Regions from separate parts of the Streptomyces flaveolus genome, predicted to be linked through region 2. Evidence: riboswitches for the same ligand, from Rfam matches in the RefSeq annotation. Region 2 holds a riboswitch; the other holds the start of a gene.
What was found. A riboswitch is a leader RNA that binds a small molecule or an ion and turns the genes downstream of it on or off. The one in region 2 is predicted to bind glycine.
Positions count from the first base shown of each region.

Region 1: linked by a shared signal. The riboswitch ahead of gcvP (aminomethyl-transferring glycine dehydrogenase) and the one ahead of gcvT (glycine cleavage system aminomethyltransferase GcvT) in region 2 are both predicted to bind glycine.

Region 1 covers NZ_JBIWKU010000007.1:9,617-14,638, reverse strand. The annotation lists gene ACIRG6_RS21650 (TOBE domain-containing protein) at 1-357, shown strand, start outside; gene gcvP (aminomethyl-transferring glycine dehydrogenase) at 413-3,298, opposite strand; glycine riboswitch at 3,473-3,568, opposite strand; gene ACIRG6_RS21640 (PRC-barrel domain-containing protein) at 3,726-4,103, shown strand; gene ACIRG6_RS21635 (DNA polymerase IV) at 4,254-5,022, opposite strand, start outside.
Region 2 covers NZ_JBIWKU010000011.1:35,795-40,816, reverse strand. The annotation lists gene ACIRG6_RS28780 (ABC transporter permease) at 1-116, opposite strand, end outside; gene ACIRG6_RS28775 (enhanced serine sensitivity protein SseB C-terminal domain-containing protein) at 473-1,270, opposite strand; gene ACIRG6_RS28770 (enhanced serine sensitivity protein SseB) at 1,440-2,240, opposite strand; gene ACIRG6_RS28765 (AAA family ATPase) at 2,321-2,986, opposite strand; glycine riboswitch at 3,166-3,260, shown strand; glycine riboswitch at 3,261-3,377, shown strand; gene gcvT (glycine cleavage system aminomethyltransferase GcvT) at 3,421-4,539, shown strand; gene gcvH (glycine cleavage system protein GcvH) at 4,654-5,022, shown strand, end outside.

The DNA of each region.
Region 1 (5,022 bases), on a different contig from region 2:
ATGGCGACGGTCAGGGTCCGCCTGACGGGGGGCCAGGACCTCACCGCGGCCATCACCCGGGAGGCCGCCGACGATCTCGGCCTGAGGGCCGGAGCGGCCGTCCGCGCCCTGGTGAAGTCGACGGAGGTCTCCCTCGCCACCGGCCGGACCGACGGCCTGTCGATCCGCAACCGGCTGCCCGGCACGGTCACCCGCCTTGTGCTCGGCGAGGCCATGGCGGCCGTGCACGTCACCATGGAGGACACCGAGCTCACCGCGGTGATCACGAAGGAAGCGGCCGAGGACCTGGGCCTCTTCGTGGGTTCCGACGTCGTCGCCCTGATCAAGGCGACCGAGGTCGCGCTCGCCACGGCGTGACAAGGGCGAAGGCCCCGCCCCCGGAAAGGAGGCGGGGCCTTCACCGCGGACCGGCTCAGTCCTCGTAGGCGTCCAGCGGCGGGCAGGAGCACACGAGGTTCCGGTCGCCGAAGGCCTGGTCGATGCGGCGCACCGGGGGCCAGTACTTGTCGGCCACCGACACTCCGGCCGGGAACACGGCCTCCTCGCGCGTGTACGCGTGGTCCCACTCACCGCCCAGCGCACCGGCGGTGTGCGGGGCGCCGCGCAGCGGGTTGTCCTCGGCGGGCCAGGCGCCGGAGCCGACCTTCTCGATCTCCGCGCGGATGGCGATCATCGCGTCGCAGAACCGGTCCAGCTCGGTCAGGTCCTCGGACTCGGTCGGCTCGATCATCAGCGTGCCGGCCACCGGGAAGGACATCGTCGGCGCGTGGAAGCCGTAGTCGATCAGCCGCTTGGCGACGTCGTCCACGCTCACGCCGGTCGCCTTGGTCAGCGGACGCAGGTCGACGATGCACTCGTGCGCGACCAGCCCGGCCGGGCCGGTGTACAGCACCGGGAAGTGCGGCTCCAGGCGCTTGGCGATGTAGTTGGCGGACAGCACGGCCACCTGGGTGGCGCGCTTGAGGCCCTCGCCGCCCATCAGCCGGACGTACGACCACGAGATCGGCAGGATGCCGGCCGAGCCCCACGGCGCCGCCGAGATCGGGCCGACGCCGGTCTTCGGACCGGCCGCGGGCTGCAGCGGGTGGTTGGGCAGGTACGGCGCGAGGTGCGACCGTACGGCCACCGGGCCGACGCCGGGGCCGCCGCCGCCGTGCGGGATGCAGAACGTCTTGTGCAGGTTGAGGTGGGAGACGTCGCCGCCGAAGTGACCGGGCTTGGCGAGGCCGACCAGGGCGTTGAGGTTGGCGCCGTCCACGTACACCTGACCGCCGGCGTCGTGCACCTGGGCGCAGATGTCGGCCACGTGCTCCTCGAAGACGCCGTGCGTCGAGGGGTACGTGATCATCAGCACGGCCAGCTCGTCGCGGTGTTTCTCGATCTTGGCGCGCAGGTCCTCGACGTCGATCTCGCCGTCCTCGGCGGTCTTGACGACGACGACCTTCATGCCGGCCATGACCGCGCTCGCGGCGTTGGTGCCGTGCGCGGAGGACGGGATGAGGCAGACGGTCCGCTGGTCGTCGCCGTTGGCGCGGTGGTAGCCGCGGACGGCGAGCAGTCCGGCGAACTCGCCCTGCGACCCGGCGTTCGGCTGGAGCGACACCTTGTCGTACCCGGTGACCTCGGCGAGCCGCTCCTCCAGCTCACGGATGAGCGTGAGGTAGCCCTGCGCCTGCTCGGCGGGCGCGAAGGGGTGCAGCTGCCCGAACTCGGACCAGGTGACCGGCTCCATCTCGGTGGTCGCGTTGAGCTTCATGGTGCAGGAGCCCAGCGGGATCATGCCGCGGTCCAGCGCGTAGTCGCGGTCGGCGAGGCGGCGCAGGTAGCGCAGCATCGCCGTCTCGGAGCGGTGCGCGTGGAAGACCGGGTGGGTCAGGAAGTCGTCCGTGCGCAGCAGCGCGTCGGGCAGCGCGTCCTCGGCGCTCGCGTCCAGGGCCTCGACCTCGCCCTCGACGCCGAACGCGTTCCACACGCCGCCGACCTGGGCGCGCGTGGTGGTCTCGTCGCAGGCGAACGACACGTGGTCGGCGTCGACGAGGCGCAGGTTGATGCCGTTCTCGCGGGCGGCGTGCACGATCTCCCCGGCCCGGCCGGGCACCCGGGCGGTGACCGTGTCGAAGTAGGCGCCGTGGACGATCTCGACGCCGCCGGCCGCGAGGCCCGCGGCGGTGACCGAGGCGTACCGGTGGGTGCGGCGCGCGATGGCCCGCAGCCCGTCCGGCCCGTGGTACACGGCGTACATGCCGGCCATGACGGCGAGCAGCACCTGCGCGGTACAGATGTTGCTGGTCGCCTTCTCGCGGCGGATGTGCTGCTCGCGGGTCTGCAGGGCGAGGCGGTAGGCCTTGTTGCCGTCGGCGTCCACGGAGACGCCCACGAGGCGGCCGGGCAGGCTGCGCGCGAACTTCTCGTGCACGGCCATGTAGCCGGCGTGCGGCCCGCCGAAGCCCATGGGCACGCCGAAGCGCTGGGTGGTGCCGACGGCGATGTCCGCGCCCAGCTCGCCGGGCGAGGTGAGCAGCGTGAGGGCGAGCAGGTCGGCGGCGACGGTGACGAGCGCGCCGCGTTCGTGCGCCTGGTCGATGACCGGTTTGATGTCGCGGACGGCACCGGAGGCGCCCGGGTACTGGATCAGGACGCCGTTGATCTCCCGCTCGGCGACCTCGGCCGGGATGCCGTCGCTCAGGTCGGCGACGACGACCTCGACGCCGGTCGGCTCGGCGCGGGTCCGGATCACGGCGATGGTCTGCGGCAGCGCGTCCGCGTCGACCAGGAACAGGCCCTTCTTGTTCTTGCCCATGCGCCGGGACAGGGCCATCGCCTCGGCGGCCGCCGTGCCCTCGTCGAGCAGCGAGGCGCCGGAGGTCGGCAGGCCGGTGAGGTCGGCGACCATGGTCTGGAAGTTCAGCAGGGCCTCCAGGCGGCCCTGGGAGATCTCCGGCTGGTACGGCGTGTACGCGGTGTACCAGGCCGGGTTCTCCATGACGTTGCGCAGGATGACCGGCGGGGTGAAGGTGCCGTAGTAGCCCAGGCCGATCATGGAGTCGAGGACCTGGTTGCGGTCGGCCAGTGAGCGCAGCTCGGCCAGTACCTCGGCCTCGGAGCGGGCGCCCGGCAGGTCCAGCGCGTCGGCGTTCTTGATCACATCCGGTACCGCGGCGGCCGTCAGCTCGTCGAGCGAGCCGTAGCCGACCTGCGCGAGCATCTTGGCCTGGGCCTCGTGGTCGGGGCCGATGTGGCGCTGCTCGAAGGGTGCTGCCTGTTCGAGCTCGGAGAGCGGAATGCGAGGGGCGGTCATTGCGGAGGCCTCCTGGTCTGACGACCTTCGAGGGGCACCACGGCACGGGTGCCCGGACGGCCTCCCCCTCTGTCATCTCGACCTGAGAGCTTCACCGGGCCGCCCGAGGGCTGCCGGCTTTCACCGTCGGTGAGAGCAGGGGCCGTCGGCACCCGCTCTGCTTTCCAGAGTGACCTCGTCCGTGCGGTACGTGTGCCTGAGAGATTCCGGGGAGGATTTGCTCCTTCGGCGCCTCCGATGATGTCTGGAGGACTCTCCCGCACGGGGTCAGCAGCCGTTTGCCAGCCTACCAGCGAGGCGGACGCACAGGTCTTCGAGTGACTGAGCGCACCTTCGAGTGGCCGCTCACCCCAATGTGCCCTTTTGTAGTACTGACGGATGATTCGCCGGATGGTTTGCGACCGGAGTGCGACCTAGTGGAGGGCCCGTGCGTACCGACATCGATCCGCGGAATCTGATAGGCCGCAAGGCGTTCGACCGCAACGGCACCAGGATCGGCACCGTCGACGAGGTCTACCTCGACGATGCCACCGGCGTCCCCGAGTGGGCCGCCATCCGCACGGGCCTGTTCAGCAGGGACGCTTTCGTGCCCCTGGAGCCGAGCGAGCTGGTCGACGGCGCCCTGCGCGTGCCCTTCGACCGGTCCCTGATCAAGGAGGCGCCCGACTTCGGAGTCGGACGTCATCTCTCGCCGGAACAGGAACTGCAGCTCTACCACCACTACGGCCTCGACGTGGCCGCCGCTCCCCCGCTCCCCGACCACGACTTCGGCAAGCTGGCGGGCACGGGGAACGAGGAGGGCTGAGGCCCCGGCACCCCGGCGCCGACCGCGGACCTGCCGCCGGGCACACCACCCGACCGGCCCCCGCGCGGGGACCTTCACGCCCACCGCACCGACGACCACGCATCTCACCTCGAGTCTGGGCGCCTCACACCACGATCCGACAGCCGCGGCTCACGGGGCCGCCCCCGCACCCCCCGGGTCGGCGACCCCGGCGGCTGAACGGGCCGCCGGGGTCGAGGCGCCCGCGGCCCCCTCTCCGGCGGAGGCCGCCGTCGCCCCGTCCTCCTCGGGTCTTCGCGGTGCCGACGCGACCAGCGGCAGCGGCTCGGCCGGTGTCAGCCGCGGATCGTCGACGGGGAAGGTCCGCACCCGGCCGGGCTCGGAGTACGGCGTCTCGAAGCGCACCGTGACCCGCCCCAGACCGCTGCCCTGCACCCACCCGTGTCCGAGCTCCGCGTGCCGCACGTCGTGCCCCGAGGGCCAGCGGCGCTCGACGGGCGCCTGCCGGTGCTCCTCGGCGGCCTCGTCGCCCGGCTCCTGTGCGAGCTCCTCGACCCGTTCCCCCGCGGCCTGCGCGAACAGGTCCTCCTGCGTGTAGTCGGCGAGCCCGCTGACGCCGACCCCGAGCAGCCGCACACCGCCCGTGGTGTCCACCGAGTCCAGCAGCCGCGCCGCCGCCTCCCGCACCACCCCCGGGTCGTCCGTGGGCCCGCGCAGGGTCTCCGAGCGCGTCAGCGTGGAGAAGTCGTACCGCCGCACCTTGAGCACGATGGTCCGGCCGGACAGCCCGGACCCGCGCAGCCGCCGCACGCACCGGTCGGCCAGCCGCGCCACTTCCACCCCGACCCGCACCCGGTCGTGGATGTCCACGTCGTACGTGTCCTCGACCGACACCGACTTGGTCTCCCGCTCGGCCACCACGGAACGGTCGTCACGCGCC
Region 2 (5,022 bases):
GACCAGGCGATCTGCCCCAGGGAACGGCCCTCGATCTGCCCCTTATCGGCACCGACGAGGACAGCCTCGGGCTGTGCCTCGGCTTGCGCCCCGGTGGTCTCGATCGGTGCGGTCACAGTGACCCGACCCCTCTCGCCGGTGGTGACCGGCCTACACCCGCCGTGGATTACGGCTTTGTCGACTTGCTCTCGATCACGGGATCGAACGATCCGGTGTCTGTCTCGGGAGTCTTCAGCGTCGTCAGGATCACCCGCCAGGTCTGACCGGGAAAGTATGCGCAACCGTGATGCATTGCTGGGGATTCCGTTATCCGAACAGTGGGTAACGGCCTTCGGACGAAGGACAGTTGGGACACAACGGCGAAATCGCCGACCTTCGCGACCTTCCGCCGCCGTCTACGCGCGAAGAAATGTGTGCGTGACGTGAAGATCACGGAGCGTCGCCGGTACGGGCGACCCGACCTCACGCTCCGTCAGAAGCTGCCGCGGGCCGGAGGGTAGCCGTACCCGGCGGCGGGCGCATGGGCGGGGGCCGCGTGGGCCTCGCGGTCGTAGAAGGGGCGGGCGTGGGCACGCAGCCACATGGCGACCGGGTCGTGCGCGTCGGTCATCGCCACCGTCGACACCGGCAGTCCCTCCGGCACCGCGCCGACGGACTGCTGCATCATCGCCCGCACCGCGTCCACGGCCGGCGGCGACGTGTCGTACACGTCCAGGCCGATGGCGAGGTAGGGGGCGCCGAGCGACGGCTGCACCCAGGCGCGGCGCAACGCGCGGACCGCCGGGGTGCGGTGGGCGTTCTGCGCGAGCAGGGCGTAGAACTGCGGGATCTCGATGGCCGGTTCGGACAGGCGCAGGGGCCCGGCGGGCTGGCGGTCGAGACCGGAGGCGATGCGGCGCAGGTCGAGCCAGGGGATGCCGACGCCGCCGCCGGGGGCGTGCGGATTGAGCCAGAGGCCGTAGTGGTCCGGGTAGAGGGCGCGGGCCACTTCCAGGCCGTCGACCACTTCGTACGACCGGTTCCAGCCGCTGGCGGAGAGCTCCTGGGCGGAGGTGACGCAGGGCGCGTAGCCGCAGCCCTCGACCTCCATGCGCCCGTACTGGGCGTCCGGGGAGCCGGCCTGGCCGTGCCACAGCAGCATCCAGACCTGGCCGGTGGCGGGGGCGGCGAGGGCGCGCAGCAGGGCCTCGTAGGCGTCGTAGCGTCCGGGCGTCACCTGGCGCAGCATGTGCTCGACCTGCCCGGTCGCGGCAGTACCGCTCGCGCTCACCTTTTACCGACCCTTCGAGAATCGTCCCCTGTTCGTGAACCCAGCTTAGGGCTCCGCCGGGTGCAGTGGCTCTGGAGCTCGGGGGTTGTTGTCGGTCGACGGGTGCGGGGGCCGTCGTGGCCGGTCGCGCCGTTCCCCGCGCCCCTTCGGTGCGCTTCCCGGCCGGCGTTCACCGGTCTTGGTCGTAGAACGGGCGGACGTGTGCCCGCATCCAGTCGCAGACCGGGTCCTGGGCTGCTTCCAGGAGGACCAGGTTGACCGGCCACTTGACCGGGACCGTGCCGAGGGCGCGGCCGAGGGCGTCGAGGGGGAGGGCGCGGGCGTCGCCCTCCCAGTGGGTCAGTTCCACGCCGACGAACAGCATCGGGTCGGCGGTCTCGACGGCGGCCAGGCAGCGGCGGGCGGTGCGGACGACGCCGGTGGCGGCGAACTCGGCGGAGGCCGCGGCCAGGAAGTCCACCGGGTCGTCCTGCCAGTCGGGTTCGAACAGGCGGACCCGGCCGCCGGACGCGGGCCCGTCCAGCGGGGTGCGCCCGGCCCGGCACAGCTCGGCCACGGCGGCCGGCGGCAGCGGGATGCCGACCGTGCCGTCCGGGTTCACGGCGATGCCGACCTGCGGGGGCAGGCCGCGGGCGAACTCGGCGGCGGGGGCGACGGTGTAGCCCATGTGGGGGCCGGCGACCCGGCGGAGCTGCTCCTCGGAGCTGAACACCGGCACATGGGCCTGGCCGTCGATCTCCACCGTGGGCAGGTCGAGGGGGCCGGTGTCCGGGCCGCCGCCGTTGGGCAGCGGGACCCAGACGAAGCTGCGGCCGAGCACCTCCACGATCCGGCCGCCGGCGCCCGGCACGCCGAGGGAGGCGGACAGCACCTCCTCCAGCTCGTTGCCGGGCCATCCACCGTGCGGGTGGGGATGCGCCTGCGCCGGGAACTCCGGTGAGAGGTCCGCGAAGTCCGCTGGGAAGTCCATCTGCCTACCGCCTGCCTGGTACCGCTGCTGTGGCTGAAAAGGCTAACCCGTTCGGCCCCAGCGGCACACGGTCCGTCACCTCAGCCCGTGAAGGCGATCCGGTGCAGTGTGTCCGCCGACACGCGGTCGAGGAGGACCGCCGAGGCGCAGCCGGCGGGCAGGGTGCCCCCGGTCACGGAGGCGAGCAGGCGGTCGGTCGCCGCGCGGTGCCGCAGGAACGCGTACCGGGAGACGCCCCGGCCGCGCTCGCGCTGGCCGGCCAGGGCGTCGTCGGCGCCGACGTCGAGGAGCAGCAGGTGCAGGGTGCCGCCGCGGCGGCGGGCCTCGCGGGCCAGCCAGCCGCGCACCCAGGCCTGCGTGCCGCAGTCGTGCACGACGACGCCCTCGCCCGAGCGCAGGGCGCGGCGCAGCCCGGCGTAGTGGGCGAGGCGGACCAGGGGCCGGTAGAGGGCGTACGGGAGGAGGCGCGGCATGCGGCGGTCCCAGCGGTCGCGGGTGTCCTGGGAGTCGATGCGCAGGCCGCGCACCGTGCGCCGCATCAGGGTGGACTTGCCGCTGCCGGGCAGGCCGGTGATCACCACGACGTCGCGGGGCCCGAAGAGCAGGGCGTGCGGGCTGCGGCCGTCGCGGTCGCGCAGATCGCGGACGACGGGTGCGGGCATGTCGGCACACGCCCCCTCGGTCGGGGCGGGCCGCTTCGGCAGCGCGATGCCCGAGGTCGTTGCGTAAGCCGTGGTCCTGTTCACCGTGATCGTCCTCCCCTGGGGCGGTTCACGAGTTCCCGTCCCCGTCGAGTGTAAAGAGAAGGTAATGCGGCGGTCTCGCGTTTTCGTGCGCTTACTGCCACAAGCCGGTTACAGATCACGGTCTGCCACGAACAGGCCGGGCGTGCAATGATGGCGGCGCCAACTGCATACCGGCCGTTTGAATCCGCGCGGGAGAGTCCCCGGCCATCGCCGGGGCGCCGAAGGAGCAAGTCCCTCCCTTGAATCTCTCAGGCCCCGTTACCGCGCGGGCGAGGCACATCTGAAAAGCGGGCCGCCGTTCGACGGCTGCCCCACCCAAGGTGCAAGTCCTGACCGCCGTACCGCGGTGGTCATGGCGAACCTCTCAGGTTCCGATGACAGATGGGGAGGACCGCCCTCGCCCGTCCTGTCCTGTCCTGGGAGACGAACGACCGATGAGCAGTACCGAACTCCGCCGTACCGCGCTCGATGCCACGCATCGCGCGCTGGGCGCGACGATGACCGACTTCGCCGGCTGGGACATGCCCCTGCGCTACGGCTCCGAGCGTGACGAGCACGTCGCGGTGCGCACCCGGGCCGGGCTCTTCGACCTCTCCCACATGGGCGAGATCACCGTCACCGGCCCGCAGGCCGCCGGCCTGCTGAACTTCGCACTGGTCGGGAACATCGGCAGCGTGAAGCCGGGCCGTGCCCGCTACACCATGATCTGCCGCGAGGACGGCGGCATCCTGGACGACCTGATCGTCTACCGCCTGGGCGAGACCGAGTACATGGTCGTCGCCAACGCCTCCAACGCCCAGGTCGTGCTGGACGCGCTCACCGAGCGCGCCGCCGGATTCGACGCCGAGGTCCGCGACGACCGCGACGCCTACGCGCTGCTGGCCGTGCAGGGCCCGGAGTCCCCCGGCATCCTCGCGTCGCTCACCGACGCCGACCTGGACGGCCTGAAGTACTACGCGGGTCTGCCCGGCACCGTCGCCGGCGTCCCCGCGCTCATCGCGCGCACCGGGTACACCGGCGAGGACGGCTTCGAGCTGTTCGTGAAGCCGGAGCACGCCGTGGAGCTGTGGCAGGCGCTGACCAAGGCCGGCGAGGGCGCCGGGCTGGTCCCGTGCGGTCTGTCCTGCCGGGACACGCTCCGCCTGGAGGCGGGCATGCCGCTGTACGGGCACGAGCTGACGACGGCGCTGACGCCGTTCGACGCCGGGCTCGGCCGGGTGGTGAAGTTCGAGAAGGAGGGCGACTTCGTGGGCCGGGCCGCCCTCCAGGAGGCCGCTGCCCGGGCCGAGGCGAACCCGCCCCGCGTGCTGGTGGGCCTGGTCGCCGAGGGCCGCCGGGTCCCGCGCGCCGGGTACCGGGTCGTCGCCGGCGGCGAGGTGATCGGCGAGGTCACCTCCGGCGCCCCGTCCCCGACGCTGGGCAAGCCGATCGCCATGGCGTACGTCGACGCGGCGCACGCGGCCGAGGGCACCGCAGGGGTCGGCGTGGACATCCGGGGCACCCACGAGCCGTACGAGGTCGTGGCCCTGCCCTTCTACAAGCGCCAGAAGTAGACACTGGGCGTGCGGGGCCCTTCGGCGCCCCCGTACGCGTCCGGCGCTTCCCAGCCAGCAGTTCCGTAGTCCCCCCGTCACCACCACTCCCCCGCGTACAGGAGAATTCAGGCCATGAGCAACCCCCAGCAGCTGCGCTACAGCAAGGAGCACGAGTGGCTGTCGGGCGCCGAGGACGGCGTCTCGACGGTCGGCATCACGGAGCACGCGGCCAACGCGCTCGGTGACGTCGTCTTCGTCCAGCTCCCCGAGGTCGGCGCCACCGTGTCCGCGGGCGAGACCTGCGGCGAACTGGAGTCGACCAAGTCGGTCTCCGACCTGTACTCCCCCGTCTCCGGCGAGGTCACCGACGTCAACGAGGACGTCGTCAGCGACCCGTCGCTGGTGAACACCGCGCCGTTCGAGGGCGGCTGGCTGTTCAAGGTGCGGGTCAGCGAGGAGCCGGGCGACCTGCTCTCCGCCGACGAGTACACCGAATTCGCC